Regions from separate parts of the Mesobacillus boroniphilus genome, predicted to be linked through region 2. Evidence: riboswitches for the same ligand, from Rfam matches in the RefSeq annotation. Region 2 holds a riboswitch; the other holds the start of a gene.
The links. A riboswitch is a leader RNA that binds a small molecule or an ion and turns the genes downstream of it on or off. The one in region 2 is predicted to bind FMN.
Positions count from the first base shown of each region.

Region 1: linked by a shared signal. The riboswitch ahead of DYI25_RS09865 (ECF transporter S component) and the one ahead of ribD (bifunctional diaminohydroxyphosphoribosylaminopyrimidine deaminase/5-amino-6-(5-phosphoribosylamino)uracil reductase RibD) in region 2 are both predicted to bind FMN.

Region 1 is NZ_QTKX01000001.1:1,922,767-1,926,981, reverse strand. Features, by position in the region: gene serA (phosphoglycerate dehydrogenase) at 1-1,250, opposite strand, end outside; FMN riboswitch at 1,541-1,674, shown strand; gene DYI25_RS09865 (ECF transporter S component) at 1,838-2,419, shown strand; gene DYI25_RS09860 (ferredoxin) at 2,608-2,856, opposite strand; gene DYI25_RS09855 (helix-turn-helix domain-containing protein) at 3,134-4,195, shown strand; gene DYI25_RS09850 (RecQ family ATP-dependent DNA helicase) at 4,186-4,215, shown strand, end outside.
Region 2 is NZ_QTKX01000002.1:840,769-844,983, forward strand. Features, by position in the region: gene dacB (D-alanyl-D-alanine carboxypeptidase/D-alanyl-D-alanine endopeptidase) at 1-317, opposite strand, end outside; gene DYI25_RS16980 (hypothetical protein) at 433-633, shown strand; gene DYI25_RS16985 (metal-sensitive transcriptional regulator) at 760-1,101, shown strand; FMN riboswitch at 1,158-1,302, shown strand; gene ribD (bifunctional diaminohydroxyphosphoribosylaminopyrimidine deaminase/5-amino-6-(5-phosphoribosylamino)uracil reductase RibD) at 1,460-2,542, shown strand; gene ribE (riboflavin synthase) at 2,555-3,211, shown strand; gene DYI25_RS17000 (bifunctional 3,4-dihydroxy-2-butanone-4-phosphate synthase/GTP cyclohydrolase II) at 3,223-4,215, shown strand, end outside.

The DNA of each region.
Region 1 (4,215 bases), on a different contig from region 2:
CCACGGGCTGTTATGGTAATGGTGTTTGCGTAACCATACGAATTTCCTGTCACTTTTTCCCCGACGATAATCCCTCGTTCTTTTGCAATATGGATTGCGTTCACTTCGTTAACCTTTATATCAATACGGTTTTCGAAAAAGCCTGCAAGCAGTGCTTTTGTTAAAAAAGAGGTCTCCAGTTCAGCGGCAGTGCCTGAATAGGTGGCTGTCAGCTCGCTGATCCCTTTGTTGTGGCATTCCGAAACAATTTTGCCCATTTCTTTTGCCAGCTGGTGAAAGGGTTGGATTTTCTCATAGATTTCTTTAGACATAGCTGGGAGATTAATCGAGTTGGCTACGGGTTTATCATCAAAGAAAGTCCGGATTTCACGGGCGACCTGGGTAGCAACATTCAACTGCGCTTCTTTTGTTGAAGCTCCTAGATGAGGGGTAACGATGACTGAATCAAGTTTCAATAAAGGGTGGTCGCCAGGGGGTTCAACTTCAAATACGTCCAATGCAGCACCTGCGACATGTCCATTCTCAATAAAATGGGCTAGAGCCATTTCGTCTATGATTCCGCCTCTTGCGCAGTTCAGCAGATAAACTCCTTTTTTCGTTTGGCTCAAGGTTCTTTCATTTAGCAGTCCCTTTGTTTCTTTTGTTAGAGGAGTATGGACGGTAATGATATCCGCTTCGGCAAGGACCTCGTCGAAAGTGGATAATTGAACGCCTAAAATCTCGGCGCGCTCCTTGGTCAGGAATGGGTCGTAGACCTTCACAGACATTCCGAAAGCCCTCGCCCTTTTTGCAAGCTCAGAACCAATTCTCCCTAACCCGATGATTCCTAATGTTTTTCCGTATAGTTCATTTCCAATAAACTGATTTCTTTTCCATTCCCCTTTTTTAACAGTGGAGTGTGCCTGTGGAATGTTCCTCATAAGTGCCGCCATCATCGCAAAGGTATGTTCTGCAGTGGAAATCGTATTCCCATCTGGAGCATTTACCACGATGATTCCTCTTTTAGTCGCTTCAGCTATATCGATATTATCCACCCCAACACCTGCGCGACCAACGATTTTTAAGGAGGGCATTCTGTCTAGAAGCTCAGAGGTGACTTTCGTGGCACTTCTGACGAGAAGAGCATCTATCTTTTGTATATCGATATTTTCAGAATCTATGCTCCCGATATGTAACTGAATATCAGGCTGTTCTAATAATGGCTGTAAACCTTCTTCTTTTATCGAATCTGCGGCAAGAACTTGAAACATCCAGATTTCACTCCTTAAAAGAAACAATTTTCTGATTATTTTACAAGACGAATATTCTTTTGTCAAACTGCAAAATCGTTCACGAATAGAATGTAAGCGTTGTCATAATCTATTGATTAATACTAAATATATTCTGTTATTCCGAATTTAGCAGAGATTTATTTTACAATCATAAGGGTTTTATGAATAAAATAGAATTAAACTCTCATCGTAGTCAAAAAATCGTCACAAGCATACACCTTCACAAATTATCTTTTTTTCAGTATAATAAACTTGTTAAATTAAATATGGTCTATCTTCGGGGCAGGGTGAAATTCCCGATCGGCGGTAATGAGAATTTTTTCTCTAAGCCCGCGAGCCTGTAAGGGCAGGATTTGGTGCGATTCCAAAGCCGACAGTATAGTCTGGATGGGAGAAGATGGAGGTTCTGCAGACGTTCAAAAAATGCAGGTTTTGAACGTTTATTAAGCATGCCTTTCACAAGTCTCCCTCAAGCTTAGCACTTGAGGGTTTTATTTGTTACGGGTATGTGAATGCTGAATCTTTCTTCTTTATGTGAGATGGATCTCTATAAGGAGAGAGGGAAAATGAAAAAAATTAGTGTAAAAGCAATGGTTTCAATTGGTATGCTGAGCAGTATCTCTTATGTATTGATGCTGCTGAATTTTCCGCTGCCACCGTTTCCAAAATTCTTAATGGTCGACTTCAGCGATATTCCTGCATTGATTGCTGCGTTGATTTTTGGTCCGGCAGCAGGTATTTTAGTAGAATTCTTGAAGAATACACTTGATTATTTCATGACAGGCAGTGATACTGGTGTTCCAGTAGGCCATGCTGCCAATTTTGCTGCAGGGGTTTTATTCATACTGCCAACGTACTATATTTATCAGCGGATGAAAACCAATAAGGGGATGACATTTGCTTTAGTGGCTGGGACAGCTAGTATGGCAATCCTGATGAGTGTCCTTAACTACTACGTATTCCTACCTGCATACACATTGTTCTTGAACATGCCAGCAATGTCTGGAGCGGATGCGCGAGCCATGATTGTTGCCGGAATTTTACCATTTAATTTTGTAAAAGGCATATTGATGTCTGTTATATTCATGCTGATCTTCACAAGGATGAAAACTTGGATTGAAAGACAGCAAACATTCAAAAGTGCATAAACTAATATGAGATCGTATACAAAAGCAACGGCCTGCACCGTTGCTTTTTTTGAATTTTATAGGTGGTTAAATGACTGGCTGCTCCTGATAAAAAGGGAGCTGGATACTGTTTTATGGTTTTTATAAATTCAAGATTTATAAAAACCATAAAAAAATTCCCGCTTACAAGCGGGAATTATGTACTATCTTTATTCGAACTTCATTGCATCTCCGTTAAATGGCTCATCTGCAACTTTAATTGAGTCAGTTGGGCAACCTTCGAATGCATCCATCATGTCGTCAATTAATACATCAGGAATCTCAACGATACCTTCGTTTTCATCAAGTGTTACGAATGCGATGCCTTCATCGTCGTAATCGTAGATATCTGGAGCTGCTGCACCGCAAGCTCCGCATGCAATACAAGTTTCTTTGTCAACAATTGTGTACTTAGCCATGATATAATTCCTCCCAAGTGTTTAACAATAATATGGCGTTTTCACCAAATAGTGAAAACGTATTCCTCATATCTATTGTAAAACTGTATCGTCAACATTTCAATAAAAAAAGTATTGAGAATGCTTATCACACAAGGCATTGAATGGTTTTTTCGTTGAAAATAAAACATTTTACTAGATATTTTCATGTTAAAATAATGTTGTATTATTTTTCTGCTATAGTGGGCGCCGAATATTATAGTGCCCTTTGCTTAATTTTTCATTCAAGGGTGATTTGATGGGGATAAAATATTTAGAGACAGTCGTATTGTCTATATTGAAGAGAATCAATGGCGAAAGAACCATTTATTCGTTATTTCATCTTTTTCAGGGCAAGCGTTCTTCGCAGACGATTCAGGACGCGCACTTATATAAAATCACCCCATATTTTCATACATACCCCTCAGTTACCCGGGATGGACTCGAAAAAATGATTAACAGGCTCCAGCACAGGGAGCTGGTAGAGGAAATAGCAGAAAAAAAGGTAATATTAACGGAAAAGGGCGAAGAAACCCTGAACCTGGGGTTATCTGAATATAGTTTTCCTGAATATCTGAATGGCTGGAAATATCATCAGGTAACGGATTACTTTTGGGAAAGGTTGACACTGCTTATCCAGGTGAGTTCAAATTTAATCAACCATGAAAGGTCCTTTATACCAGTAAGGAATAAGCGAGAAACCCTTATTTGGGTTAAACAATACATCAAGCAACAAAATGAAGATCGATATAAGCTGGCAGAAAGGCTTTATGGTGAGCTTATATCTGCACTTAATAATGAAAAAACGAGACCTGAATTGGTTGTTTTAAGGTTGACAGGTTTTAAGAAAATTGGATTGACGACTATGCAGGCTGCTGAGTTCACCGGGCTGGAACCGGCGCGTTATCATTTCGAATTCTTAAATTGCTTGCATGCAATGTTTGACAGGGTCCTGGAGAATGAGCAGGCCTACCCACTACTGAATGGATTGATCAAAAAGGCAGAGCGAAACGTACCGTTGACAATATCAACGGACAAGACATATAAATTAATGCAGAAAGGTTATAACTTGGAAGAAATTTCCGCTGCCCGTAACCTAAAACAAAGCACTATTGAAGATCATGTTGTGGAAATTGCTCTTTCCATCAAGGAATTCAATATAGACGGCTATATCCTTCAAAACAAAAAGGAAAGAATCCTTCAGGCTGCACAGCGAAATTCTGCAAAAAAGTTAAAGCAAATCAAGGAACAAGTGACTGATGCCTCCTATTTTGAAATCAGGCTTGTTCTGGCTAAATATGGTGATATGGAATGGAGTTAAAAAGATATTTAAAAAAGTAT
Region 2 (4,215 bases):
GTTGTAAAGCGATATTCATCCCCTAATACGGACAGCGCCGTCGCGGCGGTGAACAATTTCAGCACAGAGGCTGGCTGCAAGCGAGTGTCCCCGATATGCTCGTATAACAGTTTTCCATCTTCCGCAGATCTGATGCTGATCCCAGCCAAAGCACCATCAAGGACTGGCTCAATTTCTAACAGTTTACTGATTTCTGCTGACAGGTCACCACTAGGCTCAACTGCCTTGGCTGGTGGTTCCTCTGTATGAAAAAACGGAATGATGGCTAAGATGATAACAAATAAGAATACGGTGATTATTGTAGTTTTTTGTTTCAATTTTTTTGTTCATTCCTTTCATTTCTCAACTGTATTCGACAGGGATTTTCCCAATAACCAACTAGTAGAGTCTATGATAATGTTTAAATAAATATAAGGTTCAGGAGGGAAAAAAATGTACCGATACTTTTGGAATACTTTACTCATTCTAGCCATCGGAGCAGGATTTTACTTCTATGCACAACTGATTTTTTCGAAGGTGACTGACCCTCTGTACGGAACATTGGCGGTGCTCGCTGGCAGCATGTTTGCGGCAGGGATTTCAAGAGAGCTTCTGTTGATCGGGCAAACTAGGAGTGAGAATAGTCAAATTTAGCATGTAATGTACTACACCCTGATTCGTAGGGTGTATTTTGTTTTTATTAAGAAAAAATAGGTTTTATGATAGGTACTATTAGGGGGTATGATAAAATAAGTATAAAAGCTAAAAGGGGGTTTTTAGATGGACATTTTAGAGCCCGAAGTGAACCCGTCTGATTGTGGTGACAACTGCTGCTCATCAGAACGAAAGAGCCATCATTCTGAAAAAACGAAAAAGAATCTCGTGACGAGATTGAATCGGATAGAAGGACAAATTCGCGGGATCAAAGGCCTGATTGAAAGAGATACGTATTGTGATGATGTCATCACACAAATTTCCGCAACACAGGCAGCTTTGAACAGCGTGGCAAAACTCCTCCTTGAAGGGCATATGAAATCATGCATCGTCGAACGAATTCATGATGGCGACAATGAAGTAATTGATGAGCTTTTGACAACGATTGAGAAGTTGATGAAAAAATAAAAGGTTGTTTTGTTTTTCATTTAACTTAATGTTCTGTATAATGACACTAACTTAATACATTCCTTCGGGGTCGGGTGAAATTCCCAACCGGCGGTGATGAAGCCATGCTTCTTAGTCCGTGACCCGGTTAACATTTGTTAAACGGTGGATCTGGTGAAACTCCAGGGCCGACAGTTAAAGTCTGGATGGGAGAAGGAAAAAAACGAGGATTAAAAGAATGGGATAAGTATGCCCTTTTTTAACCCTCTAATTAGCCATTGCCTTTTTTAGGACCCCGAAGCAATCTTGTTTCGGGGTCTTTTTATTTTTTCGTAAAAACCCGAAGGGAAACTACTATTTTAAGGAAGGAGGAAGCAGGATGAACGACCGGGACTATATGGCACTAGCCATCAATCTGGCCAGTGCGACTGAAGGTCAAACCTCACCTAATCCGCAGGTTGGCGCTGTTCTTGTAAAAGACGGTCAGATCATTGGCATGGGTGCCCATTTGAAGGCGGGTGAGCCGCATGCTGAGGTCCACGCGATTCGAATGGCAGGTGAAAAGGCCGAAGGCGCCATACTGTATGTGACCCTCGAGCCATGCAGCCATTTCGGAAAAACGCCGCCATGTTCGAATTTGGTTATAGAGTCAGGCATCAAGAGAGTATTTGTCGCTTCGGTCGATCCGAATCCGCTTGTTGGCGGAGCAGGGGTGAAAAAGATGCTGGAGGCAGGCATAGATGTCCAAGTTGGATTAATGGAGGAAGAAGCCTCTGCTCTTAATAAAGTATTTTTCCATTACATAAGCACGGGGCTCCCATATGTGACCTTGAAGTCTGCGACCAGCCTTGACGGCAAAATCGCAACTGTTACCGGGGAAAGTAAATGGATAACCGGGGCAGAAGCAAGAAAGGATGTCCATCAATTTCGCCATGTACATGATGCCATTTTGGTTGGTGTTAATACTGTCATTAGAGACAATCCAAGTCTGACGACAAGACTGGAAACTGGCGGAAAAAACCCAATACGGGTGATTCTGGATTCTAACCTCAGGACACCTTTGGAATCGGGAATTGTCAATGACCAGGCTGCTGAGACAATTATTGTGACAGGTGCAAACGCAAAGCCTGAAAGTGAAGAACAATTTACAGAGCTGGGTATAGAAATAATCAAGCTGGAGACTGACAAAGTCGGGATCAAAGACATGCTGAAGAAACTGGGTGAACGGGGTATTACTTCTGTCTACGTAGAAGGCGGAGCCGAGGTGCATGGCAGCTTTTTAAAAGAAAAAGCCTTCCAGCAGGTGATTACGTATATCGCTCCAAAGCTGCTCGGCGGGAAAAATGCTCCGGCTGCATATGGAGGCGAAGGCATTGCCCAGCTTGAGGATACAGTTTCTTTGGAAATTATTGATGTAAAACAAATTGGCCGGGATATTCGGATCATCTCTGAGCCGGTCTAAAAGGAGGTTTGTATGTTTACAGGTATTATTGAAGAAATTGGGACGGTCGCGAATATTCAGCATAGTGGCGAGTCATTTGTCCTGACAATTGACGCAAAAAAAGTCCTGACAGATGTCCATCTGGGAGACAGTATTGCTGTAAACGGGGTATGCTTGACCGTCACCTCATTTACAGAAAATCGATTTACGGTTGACGTTATGCCGGAAACGGTCAAAGCATCCAGTTTGAAAACTGTCAAAAGAGGCTCGAAGGTGAATTTGGAAAGAGCGATGGCAGCGGGCGGACGGTTTGGCGGCCACTTTGTTGCCGGCCATGTGGATGGAGTCGGAACCATTATAGGGAAAAAGCAAATTGAGAATGCGATTTACTATGAAATTCAAGCTGACCCTGAATTGCTGAAATATGTCATCATGAAAGGCTCTGTCGCTGTTGACGGGACGAGCCTGACTGTATTTGGGATCTCAGAAGAAAGTCTAACTCTATCGCTAATTCCGCTTACCCTTTCCGATACGGTATTAGGGTTCAAGGGGACAGGCGATATCGTCAACATCGAATGTGACATGATCGGCAAGTATGTAGGGCACTTTTTGAGTAACCAGTTTCCGACAGCCCCAAAACGAGGAAACAATATTACAGCCCAATTCTTAGAGGATAATGGGTTTATGTGAGGGTGATGAAAATGTTTGATCCGATTGAAGAGGCTATATATGAACTCATGCAGGGAAATGTAGTCATCGTTTGTGACGATGAAGACCGTGAGAATGAAGGTGATTTTGTCGCGCTGGCGGACAAGGCAACACCGGATGTTATCAATTTCATGGCAACGCACGGCCGGGGATTGATCTGTGTACCAATTGAACAGGATTTAGCCCAGAAGCTTGATTTAATTCCGATGGTATCCCGGAATACGGATCCACACGGCACGGCTTTTACCGTCAGCATTGACCATAAGTATTCAACAACCGGGATTTCCGCTTTCGAGCGCTCGGCAACTGTATTAAGCATGCTGGATCCAGAGTCAAAGGCTGCTGATTTTAAAAGGCCTGGACATATTTTTCCGCTTGTTGCCAAGAAGGGCGGAGTACTAAGGAGAGCCGGTCATACAGAGGCGGCTGTGGATCTGGCTAAATTAAGCGGTGCCAAGCCTGCCGGGGTCATCTGCGAAATCATGAATGAAGATGGGACAATGGCTCGAGTCCCAGAGCTCCGCAAGATTGCCGACCAGTTCGATTTGAAAATGATTACGATAAAAGATCTTATTGAATACCGCAACCGGAAGGATCAGTTGATCAACAGAGAGGTTGAAATCAATCTTCCTACAGAATTCGGTATTTTCAAGGCAATCGGTTATTCAAATGTAGTAGATGACAAAGAACATATAGCACTTGTAAAGGGGGAAATTGACCCTGATGAACCGGTTCTTGTAAGGGTCCACTCTGAATGCCTGACTGGTGATGTGTTCGGCTCTTTCCGCTGTGATTGCGGTCCGCAGCTCCATGCAGCATTAAACCAGATTAACAAGGAAGGGCGAGGTGTCCTTCTGTACATGCGCCAGGAAGGCAGAGGCATCGGCCTGATGAACAAGCTGCGTGCGTATAAGCTCCAGGAAGAGGGGTATGACACTGTAGAAGCAAATGAAAAACTAGGCTTCGGTGCCGACCTGCGTGAATAC